Regions from separate parts of the Rhizobium sp. SAFR-030 genome, predicted to be linked through region 4. Evidence: predicted binding sites of a transcription regulator. Region 4 holds the regulator's gene; each other region holds the start of a gene.
What was found. Region 4 encodes PhoB, which activates phosphate uptake and scavenging genes when phosphate is short. Its sites were predicted from a motif close to TGTCATNNANCTGTCAT; they were not measured.

Region 1: the regulator PhoB is predicted to act here: its motif matches at 1,987-2,003, upstream of phnF (phosphonate metabolism transcriptional regulator PhnF).
Region 2: the regulator PhoB is predicted to act here: its motif matches at 1,539-1,555, upstream of ACR65N_RS16195 (DUF1045 domain-containing protein).
Region 3: the regulator PhoB is predicted to act here: its motif matches at 2,359-2,375, upstream of ACR65N_RS04365 (PhoX family protein).

What each region holds. Positions count from the first base shown of each region.
Region 1 is NZ_JBPFDO010000002.1:728,975-733,291, forward strand. Features, by position in the region: gene ACR65N_RS09025 (carbon-phosphorus lyase complex subunit) at 1-854, opposite strand, end outside; gene phnH (phosphonate C-P lyase system protein PhnH) at 860-1,453, opposite strand; gene phnG (phosphonate C-P lyase system protein PhnG) at 1,453-1,905, opposite strand; gene phnF (phosphonate metabolism transcriptional regulator PhnF) at 2,020-2,754, shown strand; gene ACR65N_RS09045 (winged helix-turn-helix transcriptional regulator) at 2,771-3,184, opposite strand; gene ACR65N_RS09050 (zinc-binding alcohol dehydrogenase family protein) at 3,288-4,301, shown strand.
Region 2 is NZ_JBPFDO010000005.1:106,677-110,993, reverse strand. Features, by position in the region: gene dapB (4-hydroxy-tetrahydrodipicolinate reductase) at 1-649, shown strand, start outside; gene ACR65N_RS16200 (2,3-bisphosphoglycerate-dependent phosphoglycerate mutase) at 682-1,317, shown strand; gene ACR65N_RS16195 (DUF1045 domain-containing protein) at 1,644-2,330, shown strand; gene polA (DNA polymerase I) at 2,375-4,317, opposite strand, start outside.
Region 3 is NZ_JBPFDO010000001.1:831,484-835,800, forward strand. Features, by position in the region: gene ACR65N_RS04355 (crotonase/enoyl-CoA hydratase family protein) at 1-358, opposite strand, end outside; gene ACR65N_RS04360 (acyl-CoA dehydrogenase family protein) at 371-2,161, opposite strand; gene ACR65N_RS04365 (PhoX family protein) at 2,430-4,317, shown strand, end outside.
Region 4 is NZ_JBPFDO010000005.1:424,793-429,109, reverse strand. Features, by position in the region: gene ACR65N_RS17865 (aspartate aminotransferase family protein) at 1-641, opposite strand, end outside; gene ACR65N_RS17860 (GcrA family cell cycle regulator) at 1,058-1,597, shown strand; gene phoB (phosphate regulon transcriptional regulator PhoB) at 1,749-2,432, opposite strand; gene phoU (phosphate signaling complex protein PhoU) at 2,461-3,171, opposite strand; gene pstB (phosphate ABC transporter ATP-binding protein PstB) at 3,220-4,035, opposite strand; gene pstA (phosphate ABC transporter permease PstA) at 4,049-4,317, opposite strand, start outside.

The sequences.
Region 1 (4,317 bases), on a different contig from region 4:
GCCTTGCGTTCCGACTGGCCGAACACCAGGCCATAGCCGCGCGTGAACCGCGGACCGTCTTCGCCCTGGTTGCGGAACTGCGAGATCATCTGGCATTCGGTGACGCGGATCGATCCAACGGCGACCGCAAAGCCCAGTTCCGGCACGTCGATCTCGACCTCGACGAGACCGATGCGCGCTTCGCCGACAAACGGATGCGTTCGGCCATAGCCACGCTGCGTCGAATAGGCGAGCGACAGCAGAAAGCCTTCGTCCCCACGGGCAAGCGCCTGTAGCCGCTGGTCGCGATCGACTGGAAAGCTGGTCGGATCGCGGGTCAGGTCGGCGGGCTCCTTGTCCGAGCGCACGTCCGGTTCGATCAGGCCTTCACCGTTCAGGATGTCGGTGACCCGTGGGAATGCCTTGCCCTCAGCAAGTTCTCGCCGTGGCGGCGGATCGACCGGCTCGTCGCCTGCCATGGCGGGATCGATCAGGCGGTGCGTATAGTCGAAGGTGGGCCCAAGAAGCTGACCGCCTGGAATATCCTTGTAGGTCGCCGAAACCCGCCGCTCGATCTGCATGGAACCCGTTTCGACCGGCCGCGAGTAGCCGAATCTCGGCAGCGTCGTGCGATAGGCGCGCAGCAGGAAGATCGCCTCGATGAGGTCGCCGCGCGACTGGCGCACGCACATGGCAGCAAGCTCAGGATCGTAGAGCGAGCCTTCGGCCATCACCCGGTCGACGGCCAGCGACAGCTGCCCCGCCACCTGCGCCAGTGTCAGCGCCGGAACGTCACGATCGCCGCGCCGGCGATCGGCAAGAAGTTTGTGAGCCTTGTCGATGGCGGCTTCGCCGCCCTTTACCGCTACATACATCGGTTTCAGATCTCCCTGATGCGCGTCGTGCGCGGCAAGGCGAGCGCGTCGCCGTTGCAAACGAGGACGAGGTCCAGCCCGAGCGGGTAGGCGGCATGGTTACCTTGAGCCCAGGCGACAAACTCTGGGGCAAGCCCGTCAGGCGCGATCTGGCGGGTCGTCTCGATGCCGGGGCCGGACAGTTCAAGCGGTGTTCCGCCGGTCAGCGACCGCACCGGCAGCAGCAAGGTGGCGGAACGGTCCGGGTAGTTGACCGTGCCGTGGGAAAAATCCTCCCACTGCGCCGGATGGCTGCCTTCGGACAGGACCACCAGTGCGGCTTTGGACGGATCGGACGCGGCGGGAGCGCCGGTATGGAAGGTCAGCCAGGCGGCTGCGTCCTGCGTTGCCTCGCCTTCGAACCAGACAGGGGTGTCGTAGTCGGCAAGCGTCAGCAGGATCGCCGAGGCGGCTGCACCGAGCGGTGCCGGGCCTGCTGCGTGACCGGAGAGCGAAGCCACCGTGCCGGGGCTGGAAAACGCGTCCATGATGGCCCGGAAGACCGCCTGGGACGTATAGACGGGATCGCCGAAGCCGCCGTCAAAGGAAACGTTCTGCATCAGTCTTCTCCCCGCGCGACGGTGAAGAAGTCGACGAGGGTCGCCTCGGTCTCCTCGGCGCGCCGCAGCTTTTCTGCATTGATAAGTTCGAAAGCGGGGCGCAGGATCTCGTCGTCGATGCGTCCGACCCAGGCGTTCAACTGGCGGACGGCATCCAGATGCGCGACGATCTGCGCCTTGCGCTGGTCGCGGCCGAGGATGATCGAATGTCCTACCTCGCCGCTGGCGATCTTGACCGTCGCACGCGTGACACTTGCTTCGCCCAGATTGAATGCGGCGCCGCCGCCACCGGCTCGGCCACGGATCATCACGGTGCCGATCTCCGGCCCGCGAACCGGCGTGACGGCCGGCAGATCGGAGCCGAGCAGCGCGTAACGCTCTGCCAGCATCTCGGCCGGCGCGGCGGCAAGAATGTCGAGCGCCTGTTTTCGACTGAATGTTTCTGAACCCACGGCGGCAAACCTTTGTCATCAACAGCAGAGTTGTCTATTTGTTTAGACAATCGGATATGTTTACGTTATACCCGGTGAATGATGACGATTGAATGACGCGCTGAGGGAAACGGCATGAACGGAACGGATGACGGGATCTCGCGCTGGCGCCGGGTGGCGGACGAACTCCGGAGTGCGGTGTCTATGGGAGAGTTTGCCGATCAACTGCCGCCGGAGACGGAACTGGCGTCGCGCTTCGGCGTCAACCGGCACACGGTGAGGCGTGCCATTGCCGCGCTCTCGGTCGAGGGTTTGCTGCGGGCGGAGCGCGGGCGAGGGACCTTTGTCAACGCCGTCCCGCAGCGGATCGTCTATCCGATCGGAGCGCGAACGCGCTTCTCCGAAAACATGATGCGCCAGTCGCTCGAGCCGTCGGGGCGCCTCATCCAGGCCGACATCGTCGCAGCTGATGCGGCCCAGGCCCGGCTATTCGGCTGCCGCATGGGCGCGCCGCTGCACCGGCTCGAACGGCTGTCGGTGGTCGATGGCGCGCCTCTGTCGCGATCGACGTCCTGGTTTTCGGCCGGTCGGTTCCCGGGCATCATCGCCGCCTATGCCGAGAGCGGATCGATCACCAAAGCATTGCTGCAGGAGGGGCTGGCGGACTACCGGCGGAAGGAGACGCGGCTGACGGCAGAGCGGATCACCGCGCGCGATGCGGAATTTCTCCAGTGCGCTGCCGACAGCATCGTCCTTGTCAGCCGTGCGCTCGATGTCGATGCGGAGGACCGCACGGTTCAGAGCGTGGTGACCCGGTTTTTGGCGGACCGCATGGAACTCGTGTTCGCAAATCCCTCCGGACAGTCCTGAACGATCAGTTACCCGATCAGGCGTTAGCGTCGTTCAGCCGGCCGCCGGCCGAGGCTGCTTTTTCGTCATTGGCGGGTGCGGCGGTCGGCTTGCCGTAGAGTCCGATATTGGCATCGCCCCAGGCCTTCAGCGATAGAAGGATAGGCTCCATGCTCCGGCCGAGCGGCGACAAGCTGTACTCCACCTTCGGCGGCACCTGGGCATAGACCTTGCGCTCGATCAGCCCGTCGCTTTCCAATTCGCGCAGCTGATTGGTCAGCATGCGCGGCGTCACATTGACGATCTGCCTGTGGATCTCGTTGAAGCGCAGCGTGCCGTCGAGCAGGTGGTAGAGGATCACCGACTTCCATTTTCCGTCGATAAGGCCGACGGCGGCTTCCACCGAACAGCCCGGACTACAGTCGAAGCGCGAGTGCCGGACCTTGGCCATCACACTATCCTTTCTGATAGTATTAGCGTTGCTTGTGCGTATTGCAGTTTTCCGAGGCTAGCACATTTTGAGGCGACAACAACTGCCGTCAAAGGAGAAGACGATGAAGGCGATCGGATACAGGATCCCCGGTGCAATCGATCGGGATGATGCACTTGTGGATATCGAACTCGAGCGGCCGCGCGCATCTGGTCGCGACATCCTGGTTCAGGTGGCGGCTGTCGCCGTCAACCCGGCCGACACCAAGGTTCGCCGTAGCGCCCGGCCTGAAGACAATGGCTGGAAAGTCCTCGGATGGGATGCCGTCGGCACGGTCGCCGAAGTCGGACCGGACGTCACAGCGTTTCAACCCGGCGACGAGGTATTCTACGCCGGCGCCCTCGGCCGCCCGGGTGCCAACAGCGAGTTCCACATCGTCGATGAGCGGATCGTCGGCCACAAGCCGAAGACACTGTCGAATGCCGAGGCCGCCGGGCTGCCGCTGACGGCGGTAACGGCTTGGGAAATGCTGTTCGACCGGCTGGACGTCCGCAAGCCGGTTCCGGGCGCCGCGAACGCCATCCTCATCATCGGCGGGGCAGGCGGGGTAGGCTCCATCGCCATCCAGCTGGCGCGGGCGCTGACCGACCTGACGGTGATCGCCACGGCATCGCGCCCTGAGACCCAGGCATGGGTCAAAGATCTCGGTGCTCATCACGTGATCGATCATAACCAGCCGCTTGCTGCCCAGGTGGAAGCACTCGGCATCGGCGCTCCGGCCTTCGTGTTCTCCACCACCGAAACCCACCGGCATCTGAAAGAGATCATCGATCTGATCGCGCCACAGGGCCGGTTCGGGCTGATCGACGATCCGGACGTTCTCGATGTGGTGGGCTTCAAGCGCAAGGCGGTCTCCATCCACTGGGAGCTGATGTTCACTCGCAGCCTCTTCGAAACGCCCGACATGGGCGAGCAGGGCGCGCTTCTGAACGAGGTGGCAAAGCTGATCGACGACGGGCGGATCCGCACCACCGTCACCGAGGTGCTCAAGCCCATCAACGCCGAAAACCTCAGGAAGGCGCACGCGACGATCGAAAGCGGCAGGGCCAAAGGCAAGATCGTGCTGGAAGGGTTCTAACCCTTGTGGCGCGCCG
Region 2 (4,317 bases), 320 kb from region 4:
CGGCGTTCCGATCACGTCCGATCCGCTGGAAGCCTTCCTGCATGCGGAAGGCGTCATCGACTTCACCTCCCCCGCCGGCTCCGTCGAATTCGCAGCACTCGCCGCTCAGGCACGCATTGTCCACGTCATCGGCACAACCGGCTGCTCGACTGCCGACGGCGACAAGATCGCCGCGGCCGCGCGGCATGCGCGGGTGGTCAAGTCCGGCAATATGAGCCTCGGCGTCAATCTGCTCGGCGTGCTCGTCGAACAGGCCGCGAAGGCACTTCCGGCCAGCGGCTGGGACATCGAAGTGCTGGAAATGCACCACAAGCACAAGGTCGACGCGCCTTCCGGCACGGCGCTTCTGCTGGGTGAAGCCGCAGCCTCCGGGCGCGGCATCGACCTGGCCGCCCAGGCGGTGAGGGTCCGCGATGGCCATACGGGCGCCAGGAGCGAAGGCACGATCGGCTTTGCGGCCCTGCGCGGCGGCTCGGTCATCGGCGAGCACTCGGTCATCCTTGCCGGCGAAGGGGAACTCGTGACCCTCTCCCACAGCGCTCTCGATCGGTCGATCTTCGCCCGCGGCGCGATTGCCGCCGCACTGTGGGCACGGCCGGAAAAGCCCGGCCTCTACTCGATGCTCGACGTGCTCGGGCTTACCCGCTAACTCTCAGATCATAGACCTTCCTGGAGGAATTCATGACCGGCACACTCGTCCTCGTTCGCCACGGTCAGAGCGACTGGAACCTGAAGAACCTGTTCACCGGCTGGAAGGACCCGGAACTCACCGAGCTCGGCGTGCAGGAAGCGAGTTCCGGCGGCGTGGCCCTGGCGGCAACCGGGATCAAGTTCGACATCGCCTTCACGTCCGAACTTAAGCGTGCGCAGGAAACCTGCCGGATCGTGCTCGACAAGGTCGGCCAGAGCGACCTGGAAACGATCCGCGACGTGGCGCTCAACGAGCGCGACTACGGCGATCTCTCAGGTCTCAACAAGGATGACGCGCGCGCAAAGTGGGGCGAAGAACAGGTGCACATCTGGCGCCGCTCATACGACATCCCGCCGCCGGGCGGCGAAAGCCTGCGCGATACCGGTGCACGGGTCTGGCCTTACTATCTGACGGAGATCCTGCCGCGCGTGCTGCGTGGCGAAAAGGTTCTGGTTGCCGCACACGGCAACTCTCTGCGGTCGCTGGTGATGGTCCTCGACCGGATGAGCAAGGCGGAAATCCTCAAGCTCAACCTCGCGACCGGCGTTCCGATGGTCTACCGGCTCAATGCCGATTCGACCGTCGCTTCCAAGCAGGTGCTGGGCGACATGTCCGGCGCTCACTAGGCGGCGAGCAGCACAAGACGGTGGAATGCGCGTCGTTTCCGGGCGCATCCCCTACTTGGCGTACCAGTAGGCCGTGAGAACGCCGCTGGCGGCAAAGATCGAAATGAAGGTGGTGAAGATAACGGTTGCGTCCATGATCCTGTCTCCTTTTACGAGCGGTCAACGCAGCGAGTATCAATTTCGTTGCATCCCCTCTTGAAGACCCATCACATCCGGCTGAGCTGACACGTCGATGTCATGATCGCAGCTTAGCTGTCGCTGCCTCGCAGACAGGTCGCCGACAGGGCTGAACCCGGCTGCGGCGCTTCAATCAGGTGACATTTCGCATGCGTTACGCCGTCTATTTCACTCCACCCGAAGCACATCCGCTGACCAGCGCCGCTGCAATCTGGCTTGGACGCAATGCTTTCGATGACGCGAAGCCATCGATTTCAGTCCCGCAGACCGATCTCGCCCACGATCAATGGCTGACGGCAACGGCGGAACCGCGCCGCTACGGCTTTCACGCGACGCTGAAGGCACCGTTCTTGCTTCCCCCCGATATGCAGGCGCACACGCTTCACGAGGCGTTCCGCAGCTTTTGCCGGGCGACCTCGGCAACCGTCATCCCAAGGCTGGTGCTGGCCCAGCTGGGTCCGTTCTTCGCTCTTGTTCCGGATGGCGAGTGCCACGCCGTGGCAGAGCTTGGCGCGTCCTGCGTTCAGGCCTTCGAACCCTACCGCGCCCCGCTCTCAGAGGCCGACATGGCGCGCCGCAAGCCTGAGCGGCTCACCGCCCGCCAGCGCGAGAACCTGGAACGCTGGGGCTACCCTTACGTCTTTGACGAGTTCCGCTTCCACATGACCTTGACCGGGCCGATCGAGGCCGCCGACCAGCCGCGGATGCGGGCGATCCTCGAGGAGCGCTTCGCCCCCTTCATCGGCCAGCCGCTTAAGATCGAGCACATTGCATTGTTTGTCGAGGAAGAGCGCGGATCGCCGTTCAAGGTCGCCGAGCTTCTGCCGCTCGCCTAGCCGCGAGCGGCGCGGTTGCTACCACATGGATCCGTTTGCCAAGATCAGTGGGCTTCGTCCCAGTTCAGCGCGGCGCGGGCATCGACCTTCAACGGCACCCGCATATCGAGCGCCGGCATCGCTGAATGCTCCATCGTCCGCACGATGACCGGCATCGCCGCGTCGATCGCATCCTCCTCGACCTCGAAGATCAGTTCGTCATGCACCTGCAAGAGCATCCGCGCACGCTCCGCGAGGCCTGACTTTTCCAGCGCCGGCTCGATCTGTACCATGGCCCGGCGGATGATGTCGGCGGCCGAGCCTTGGATCGGCGCGTTGATCGCCGCCCGCTCGTTGAACGCGCGCACCGACGGGTTGGACGACTTGATTTCCGGATAGTGGGCGCGGCGGCCGAAGATGGTTTCGACATAGCCATGTTCGCGGGCAAATGCCTTGGTGCTTTCCATATAGTCGCGGATGCCCGGGAAGCGCTCGAAATAGCGCTTGATGTAGTCGCCCGCCTCGGACCTCTCTATCGACAGCTGATTGGCGAGACCGAAGGCCGAGATGCCGTAGATGATGCCGAAGTTGATTGTCTTGGCGCGGCGGCGCACATCCGCCGACATGCCATCCACCGGAACGCCGAACATCTCGGATGCCGTCATCGCGTGGATGTCCACGCCATCGGCAAAGGCCTGGCGCAGCTGCGGGATGTCGGCGACATGGGCAAGCACGCGCAGTTCGATCTGGCTGTAGTCGGCCGACAGCAGCCTGTGGCCGGGCGTCGAGACGAAGGCGGTGCGGATCTTGCGGCCTTCGGCATTGCGGACCGGAATGTTCTGCAGGTTCGGCTCAGACGAGGAGAGGCGCCCGGTCGAGGTTGCCGCCATCGAGTAGCCGGTATGCACGCGCTTCGTCTCAGGATGCACGTAGCCCGGCAGCGCATCGGTGTAGGTGGACTTGAGCTTGGTCAGCTGGCGCCAGTCGACGATCTTGCGCGGCAGCGGCTCGCCCTGGGCTGCAAGATCCTCGAGCACCTGCGCTGACGTGGACCACTGGCCGGTCTTCGTCTTCGACCCGCCCGCAAGCCCCATGCGGCCGAACAGGATGTCGCCAAGCTGCTTTGGCGAGCCGATGTTGAAGCGCTCCCCGGCAAGCTGGTAGATCTCGTCCTCGAAGGCTGCTGCCTTCTGCGCCAGCTCGCCGGAAAGCCTCGACAGAATCTGGCGGTCGACGGTGATGCCGCGCTCTTCCATGCGCGCCAGAACCGGCACCAGCGGCCGTTCAAGCCGCTCGTAGACGCGCGTCAGACCTTCGGCCGCCAGCCGCGGCTTCAGAACGAGCCATAGCCGCAGCGTCAGATCGGCGTCCTCAGCGGCATACGTCGTCGCCTTGTCGATATCGACGAGGTCGAGCTTGACGGCCGATTTGCCGCTGCCGGCAACTTCCTTCAGCGGGATCGGCGTGTGACCCAGCCACCGCTCGGCGAGCGGCTCCATGGCATGATTGCCCTGGCCTGCCTCCAGCACATAGGAGATCAGCATGGTATCGTCGAAGCTCTGCATGGTGATGCCATGCCGCTTCATCAGCAGGTAGTCGTATTTGAGGTTCTGCGCGACCTTCAGCACCGCCGGGTCTTCCAGCAGATCCTTCAGAGCCGCAAGGCCTTGGGCCAGCGGCACCTGGTTGTCGACGAGCTTCACGCCCTCGCTGAACAGATCGTCGGAGCCGCTCTTGTGGGCGAGCGGCACGTAAGCGGCACGGATGGTCGAAGCCGCAGGACCCGTCCGATTGTCCTGCACGGCCAGCGAGACGCCGACAAGTTCCGCCTGCATCGGGTCGATCGACGTGCTTTCGGCGTTGAAGGCGACGATGCCGGTGTCGCGGGCCGCAGCGATCCACGTGTTGAGGGTCTCGATATCGCGGATCGTCACGTAGCCGCTGTGATCGATCGGGTGACCGGAAAACGCTTCGTGGCGGGCGGCGGCCACGTCTGCCGCACGGCCGC
Region 3 (4,317 bases), on a different contig from region 4:
CGCAGTGGAGGTGAAGCGTGGTGCCGATGCCGATCGCCAACCCGTCGACGCCGGAGACGAGAGGCTTGCCGCAGGTAGTCAGCGCCTTCAGGAACTCCACCGCGGCCGGCGGCTCGCTGCTGCCGGACATCGCATAGGCGAGGAAATCGGCCATGTCGTTGCCGGCCGAAAAGCAGCCGTCGCTGCCGAGAAAGACAATTGCTCTCACGGCATCGTCGTTTTCGGCATCCTCGAGGGCTGCCGTCATGCGGCGATACATGTCGGCGGTGATGGCGTTCTTCTTCTCCGGCCGGTTGAGGCGGATCAACAGGACGCCCGGATGGGCCTCGGGACGTTCGATGAGGATGTGGTCGGTCATCTCTTCCTCTCCTCAGGCAAACAGGGCGCGGGCAGCGGCCAGGCTTTCGGCACCGTTGACGACCCGATCCTTCAGCGCCGCAGTCTCGGCGATGAGGTTTTCGGCGGCGAACCGGCAGAGCAGAAGGCGCTGGTCGCGGCCGGCTTCACCGGTCACCAGAGCGCCCTTGGCGAGATAGACGCCGGTGAGCGCCAGCCCGAAAAGCCGCTGGTAGGGCGTCGCACCCGAAAGCGCAGCAGCGACATTGCCGTCCGCCAGCCGCGCCAGCAGCCATTCGGTTGCCTCTTCGAGATCGGCAAGGCTTGCCGACAACCGCTCCGCGGTGGTGCCGAAACCGACATCATTGGCGGAACGAACCTGTTCGGCGATGTCTTTCAGGTCTGCGATGAGGCCGCGCACCTGGTTTCCGTCCGACAGCGGCAGTTTTCGGGTGACGAGATCGGCGGCCTGGATGCCGTTGGTGCCTTCGTAGATCGGCGCGATGCGGGCATCACGCCACAGGCGGGCGGCACCGGTCTCCTCGATGAAGCCCATGCCGCCATGCACCTGGATGCCGAGCGAGGCGACATCGACGCCGGCATCGGTGGCAAAGCTCTTGGCGATCGGCGTCAGAAGCGCGGCGCGCTCCGCCCACTGCTTTGCCTCGTCGCCTTCGGAATGGTGGCCCATGTCGGTTGCGTGGGCGCAGGTATAGCAGATGGCGCGGGCGCCTTGCGTCAGCGCCTTCATGGTCAGCAGCATGCGGGCGACGTCCGGATGCTCGATGATCGGGCTCATGCCCCCCTTGTCGCCCGAGCCGGACCAGCCGGGCGCCTTGCCCTGGGTGCGCTCGCGGGCATAGGCGATCGCCTTCTGGGTCGCCGCCTCGCAGATCGCCACGCCCTGCATGCCGACGGCGAGGCGAGCATTGTTCATCATCGTGAACATGCAGGCGAGGCCGCGGTTCTCCTCGCCGATCAGATAGCCGATGGCGCCAGCCTCCTCACCGAACCGCCCGTCGCCATAGATCATCGTGCAGGTCGGCGAGCCGTGGATGCCGAGCTTGTGTTCCAGCGAGTGGCAGTGAAGATCGTTGCGGGCGCCCGGCGCTCCGTCGGCGTCCAGCAGGAATTTCGGCACCAGGAACAGCGAGATGCCGCGCGTTCCGGCCGGCGCATCCGGCAGCCGCGCCAGCACCAGATGGATGATGTTGTCGGTGATCTCGTGATCGCCCCAGGTGATGTAGATCTTCTGGCCGAAGATCCGGTAGCTGCCGTCGTCGCGGCGCTCGGCGCGGGTTTTCATCACGCCGAGATCCGAGCCGGCATGCGGCTCGGTCAGGTTCATCGTGCCCGTCCACTCGCCAGAGATCATCTTCGGCAGATAAGCGGCCTTCAGCGCCTCGGAGCCATGCACCGTCAGTGCCTCGACGGCCCCCATGGTCAGCGTCGGACCGAGCGCGAAGGCCATCGATCCCGAATTCCACATCTCCAGAGCCGCGACGTTGAGCATGTGCGGCAGACCCTGACCGCCGAAATCCGGATGCGCGGCAAGACTGTTCCAGCCGCCCTCTGCCCAGTGGCGGTAGAGCGCGTCCCAGCCATCCGGCACTAGGACCTTGCCATCGACCAGCCGAGCGCCCTGCGTGTCGCCGACAGCTCCCAGCGGCGCGACCTCATCGGAGGCGAAGCGACCGGCCTCCGAGAGAATGGCATCCACCAGATCGTCCGAAAGATCGCCGAGCCTGCCGTCGTCGAGGGCCTTTGCGAGACCCGCGACATGCTTCAAGGTGAACGCAATATCCTCAACCGGTGCCCTGTACATCGCATGCTCCTCCGCAGTCACAGGCAGTGGCCGCACGCTCCCCTTCCCCGGATGCGCGTGGCCGACTAGAGCTTTCCGGGCTAATCGATTTTTACGTAAACGTCAACGTTCGCGCCACGGCAGGCTCCGTCACCCTCTGCCTCGGCAGGACGGTTTGGTTGGGGATGCAAGACGGCTGACACGCTTCTGCCGGCGCACGTCACATGCCTGTCATCGCTGTCGCGGTAACCGTCAGGGCCCTACCTCAATCAAAAGGATGGAGACCAAGATGAGCCAGAACGAGATAAGCAAGACGGACGAGACCGGGATCGACAAGAGCCAGCTTTCCTGGGACGCATGGGATGAACTGCAGACCCCGCCGCCTGCCGAAACCGAATTCGATCGCGTCGTCGCGCGCGCCGTGTCGCGCCGCGGCTTTCTCGGCAGCATGGTGGCCTTCGGATCGGCTGCCGCCGCGCTCGGAACGCTCGGCAACCTGATGAGCTCCACCTCCGCCGAGGCCCAGCAGGCTGCCTCGCGCATCCCGTTCAAGCCGGTGCCGATCTCCACCGACCATACGATCCACGTGCCGGAAGGCTATGGCTGGAAGCCGCTTGCCAAATGGGGCCAGCCGCTGTTTTCCAACGTCTCCGACCTCGATCCGGCCAACGGCGTCAGCCTTGAGAATTCCGACAAGGTGTTCGGCGAGAACACCGACGGCATGGAACTGTTCGTCGTCGGTGATCACCAGGTGATCGCCATCAACCACGAATACGTAAACCCGGACATCAACCTTCCGCATCGCGAGAAGGGCAACCCGCAGAACATTGATGAAGTGCGCATCCTGCAGAACATGCAGGGCGTTACGGTGATGGAAGTCGCCGAAGGTGCAGATGGCTGGCAGATCGTGCTCGACAGCCCGTTCAACCGCCGCATCCACCACAACACGCCGATGAAGATCACCGGCCCGGCTGCCGGCTCCGACCTCATCAAGACCGCCGCCGATCCCAACGGCACCGACTGTCTCGGGACGTTCAACAACTGCGGTGCCGGCCGCACGCCGTGGGGCACCTACCTCACCTGCGAAGAGAACTTCAACGGCTACTTCGGCACCACCGACGCCGCCTTCAAGATGCCGGACGACTACAAGCGCTACGGCATCGCGGCCGAGACCCGCTACGCCTACGAGAAGTTCGACGAGCGCTTCGACGTGGCGAAGAACCCGAATGAACCGCGTCGCGCCGGCTATGTCGTCGAGATCGATCCCTCGAACGCCAAGTCGGTTCCGGTCAAACGCAGCGCGCTCGGCCGCATCAAGCACGAAAACGCGGCCGTCGTGGTGGCGCGTGACGGCCGCGTGGTCGTCTACATGGGCGACGACGAGCGCGGCGAGTTCCTCTACAAGTTCGTCTCGAACGGCATCTACGTTCCGGGCGGCGAGACCTCCGGCCTGCTCGACGACGGCACCCTCTACGTCGCAAAATTCTCCGACGAAGGCACCGGCGAATGGCTGGCGCTGACGCCGGAGACGACCGGCATGAAGATGGACGAGATCTGCGTCTTCACCCGCCAGGCAGCCTCCAAGGTCGGCGCGACGACGATGGACCGTCCGGAATGGGTGGCGATCAACCCGGTTGCCATCGAAGCCTACTGCGCGCTCACCAACAACAGCTATCGCGGCGTCTCCAAGGACGGCAAGCCGCGCACCAATGCCGGCGGCGAAGTCCTGGCGCTGAACGCCGTCAATCCGCGCGAGAAGAACGAATACGGCCAGATCGTCCGCTGGTATCCGGAGAATGCCGACCACGCGGACAGCAAGTTCAAGTGGGACCTGTTCGTCATGGCCGGCAATCCGACCGTTCACAAGGACGGATATGCGGGTTCGAGCAACATCAACGAAGGCAACATGTTCAACTCGCCGGACGGGATGATGTTCGACTCGACCGGCCTGTTGTGGATCCAGACGGATGGCGAGGAAACCAACGAGGGCAACTTCGCCGGCCAGGGCAACAACCAGATGCTCGCAGGCGATCCGGCAACCGGCCGCATCGAGCGTTTCCTGACTGCACCGAAGGGTGCCGAAGTGACCGGCCAGACATGGTCGGCCGACAAGCGCACCCACTTCGTCGGCATCCAGCACCCCGACGCACCGTTCCCGGACGGCGAAGGCAAGCTGC
Region 4 (4,317 bases):
AAGATCAGCAGCATGCCGTGCTCGTCGCAGAGATTGCGCAGCTGCTGCAGGAATTCCTTGGATGCCGTGCGGATACCGCCCTCGCCCTGGATCGGCTCGATCAGCAGAGCGCCGGTGTTCTCGGTGATTGCCGCCTTGAGGGCCTCGATATCGGCGAACGGCACCTGATCGAAACCGGGCGCCTTCGGGCCAAAGCCTTCGAGATACTTTTCCTGGCCGCCGGCAGCGATCGTCGCAATGGTCCGACCGTGGAAGGCGCCCTCGAAGGTGATGATGTGGAACTTGTCGGGATGACCCTTGGAGTAATGGTAGCGGCGGGCGGTCTTGATGGCGCATTCCAGGGCTTCCGCGCCGGAATTGGTGAAGAACACCTTGTCGGCGAAGGTCGCCTCGACCAGCCGCTGTGCCAGCCGCTCCTGCTCGGGGATCTCGTAGAGATTGGAAAGGTGCCAGACCTTGTCGGCCTGCGCCTTCAGCGCCTCGACAAGATGCGGATTGGCGTGGCCGCAGGAGGTGACCGCGACGCCTGCGCCGAAATCGAGATAGCGCTCGCCCGTCTCCGTCACCAGCCAAACCCCTTCACCACGCTCGAAGCGCAGAGGGGCCCGTGCAAACGTGTCGAAAAGCGCGGCTTCAGCCATGGCGACAGCACTCCTTGGGCATCATCATCTGTGCGGCGGCAACGTCCGCCGAAATCAAAAATGCCGCCCCAGCGGGCGGCGGCTGCACTATCCGCATTCCGCCGACGGCTGTCAACAAATCGCTCCAATTCCGGCGCATTGCCGGGCCATGGCGGTTACGGCGCAGGTTTCGGCCGCTGTGGCAAAAAAGACTCTGTCTGGCAGCAAGTTGGGGAAAACCCGGAAATCGATTCGCAGCGATTCGTACGACTCTTGTCAGCGAGTCCACCGCCCTCTAGGTTAAAGATCAATTACTAGACTGCATGCGGCGGAACTAGTCACCAAAAGTATAGATGTAGTATGCGCGACGAAATTGGTTTCGTCGTAACGGTGAGAGATTCTGTCTTGCTGATGTGTGCTCAAGGCGGAGAGACAGCATGAATTGGACAGACGAACGCGTCGAGAGATTGAAGCGGTTATGGGCCGAAGGGCTCAGCGCCAGCCAGATCGCTGCCCAGCTTGGCGGCGTCAGCCGCAACGCGGTGATCGGCAAGGTGCATCGCCTCAACCTGCCGGGCCGCATCAAGGCCGGCGGGACTTCGGCTGCCGCCCGCACGCCCAAGCGCACTGCGCCGGTGCCACGCGCTCCGGCCTACACCGCTCGCCCGAACGTTGTACCGGCACGCACCATCGGCCGTCCGATGGGTGCAACCGCGGTCAAGGAAGACTTCCAGATCGAGGCGATCAACGCCACCCAGCTGGTGACGACCAATGTCGTGGTCCCGATGGCGCGCCGCCTCGTCCTCACCGAGCTGACCGAACGCACCTGCAAGTGGCCGGTCGGCGATCCGCTGAAGGACGACTTCCACTTCTGCGGCGCTGAATCCTGCGACAACTCGCCTTACTGCAAGTACCACGCACGGCTTGCCTACCAGCCGGTCACCGAGCGCCGCAAGTCCGCGGCCGCACGTGCCTGATACGAGCACAGTCGATGCACTGGTGAAAACGGGCCTTGTGCCCGTTTTTTTGTGGCCTGCGTCCGGCCGGACCGGACGTTCGCCCGCGGCCCACGAAAAAGCCCGACCTGTCGGCCGGGCTTCGTCAGGACAGGCGGATCGCCTCTAAGCGTCAGGCTTCCATGGAATAGCCGGCGCCGCGCACGGTGCGGATCACGTCCTGCATGTTGGAAAAGTTCAGGGCCTTGCGAAGACGACCGACATGCACGTCGACAGTGCGCTCATCGACATAGATGTCGTGCCCCCAGACGCCGTCGAGAAGCTGAGAGCGCGAGAAAACGCGGCCGGGCGACGCCATCAGGAATTCCAGCAGCCTGAACTCCGTCGGCCCCAGACGCACTTCGCGGGCCTTGCGGTGCACGCGGTGCGTATCGCGGTCGAGCTCGATATCGCCGCAGCGAAGCACGCTGGACAGGACTTCAGGACGCGCGCGGCGCAGCATCGCCTTGACGCGCGCCATCAGTTCCGGCGTCGAGAACGGCTTGACGACGTAATCGTCGGCACCGGTCGCCAGACCGCGGACACGTTCGCTTTCCTCGCCGCGGGCGGTGAGCATGAGGATCGGCAGACGCTCGGTCTCCGGACGCATGCGCAGCCGTCGGCAGAGCTCGATGCCGGACACCCCCGGCAGCATCCAGTCGAGGATAAGCAGATCCGGCACGCGCTCCTGAAGACGGATCTCCGCCTCGTCGCCGCGCAGGATCGTCTCCACCTCGTAACCTTCAGCTTCCAGGTTGTAGCGAAGGAGAACGCTGAGCGCCTCCTCGTCCTCGACGACAGAAATCTTCGGCAGCATAATCAGGAACTCCTACAGGTCCGCGCAGCTATTCGGCCACAGCGCCGAGCATGTTGGAGCTGTCGTCCTTGGCCCGCTCGCCGACAGGCTGGGCGCCGGTCGCCATGTAGTAGATGGTCTCGGCAATGTTTGTCGCGTGGTCACCGATGCGCTCGATGTTCTTGGCGCAGAACAACAAATGCGTGCAGGTGGTGATGTTGCGCGGATCCTCCATCATGTAGGTGAGGAGCTCGCGGAACAGCGAGGTGTACATCGCGTCGATCTCTTCATCGCGCTGGCGTATCGCCTCGGCCTTCTGGGCAGACCGGTGCGAATAGACGTCCAGCACTTCCTTCAGCTGCACCAGCGCCAGGTCGGACAGATGCTCCAGGCCGCGGGCCAGCTTGCGCGGTACGCCGGTGCCCTGCACTGCGATCACCCGCTTGGCGGTGTTCTTGCCGAGATCGCCGACCCGTTCGAGATCGGCGGCGATGCGCAGCGTGCCGATGATCTCGCGCAGGTCCGCCGCCATCGGCTGGCGCTTGGCGATGGTGACGATCACCTTCTCCTGGATCTCGCGCTCGGCATGATCGAGAATAACGTCGTCGGAGATGACCTTCTGCGCGAGAGCACTGTCGGAATTGACGAGCGCCCGCACGGCGTCCGAGCACATCTGCTCGGCCAGGCCGCCCATCTCGGAGATGCGGCGATTGAGGTACTTCAGCTCTTCATCATAAGCCGACATGATATGGGATGGCATGTGTCTCTCCTCGGACGAATGGAACCAGTGGCAGGCGGCGCTGTCTGATCAGCCGAAACGGCCCATGATGTAGTCCTGCGTGCGCTGGTCATCCGGATTGGTGAACATCTTGTCGGTATCGTCTTCCTCGACGAGCTGGCCGAGGTGGAACATGGCGGTGCGCTGTGAAACGCGGGCAGCCTGCTGCATTGAGTGGGTAACGATGACGATCGTGTAGTTGGCGCGCAGCTCGTGAATGAGCTCCTCGACCTTGGCCGTCGCGATCGGATCAAGCGCCGAGCACGGCTCATCCATCAGGATGACTTCCGGCGACACGGCGATGGCGCGGGCGATGCACAGACGCTGCTGCTGGCCGCCGGACAGGCCGGTGCCGGATTCCAGCAGGCGATCTTTTACCTCGTTCCAAAGGCCGGCGCGCTGCAGGCTTGCCTCAACGATCTGGTCCATGTCGGCGCGGTTCCTGGCGAGGCCATGAATGCGCGGACCGTAGGAGACGTTCTCGTAGATCGACTTGGGGAACGGGTTCGGCTTCTGGAACACCATGCCGACGCGGGCGCGCAGTTCAACGACGTCGATCGAAGGGTCGTAGACGTCCTCGCCATCGAGCACGATGCGGCCGGTGACGCGGCACTGCTCAATGGTGTCGTTCATGCGGTTGAGGCATCGCAGGAAGGTCGACTTTCCGCAACCCGACGGTCCGATCAGCGCGGTCACGGTGTTTTCGCGGACGTTCAGGTTCACATCGAACAGCGCGCGCTTCTCGCCGTAGTAAACCGATACGTCCTTGCCCACCATCTTGTAGGAAACGTCATTCATTTTCTGATCCAGCGCCTTCTCAACTGCAGCTTCAGACATCATGTTCATTGTCCGTCTCCTTCTACCAACGCCGTTCGAAGCGACGACGCAACAGGATTGCGCCGACATTCATTACGATCAGGAACAGGAGCAGGATGATGATTGCTCCGGACGTGCGTTCCACGAAAGCGCGTTCCGCCTCGTTGGCCCACATGTAGATCTGCACCGGCAGCGCCGTCGACGGATCCATCGGCGTGGTCGGATAGTTGGCAACGAAGGCCACCATGCCGATGAGCAGCAGCGGCGCGGTTTCACCGAGCGCGTGTGCCAGGCCAATGATCGTGCCGGTGA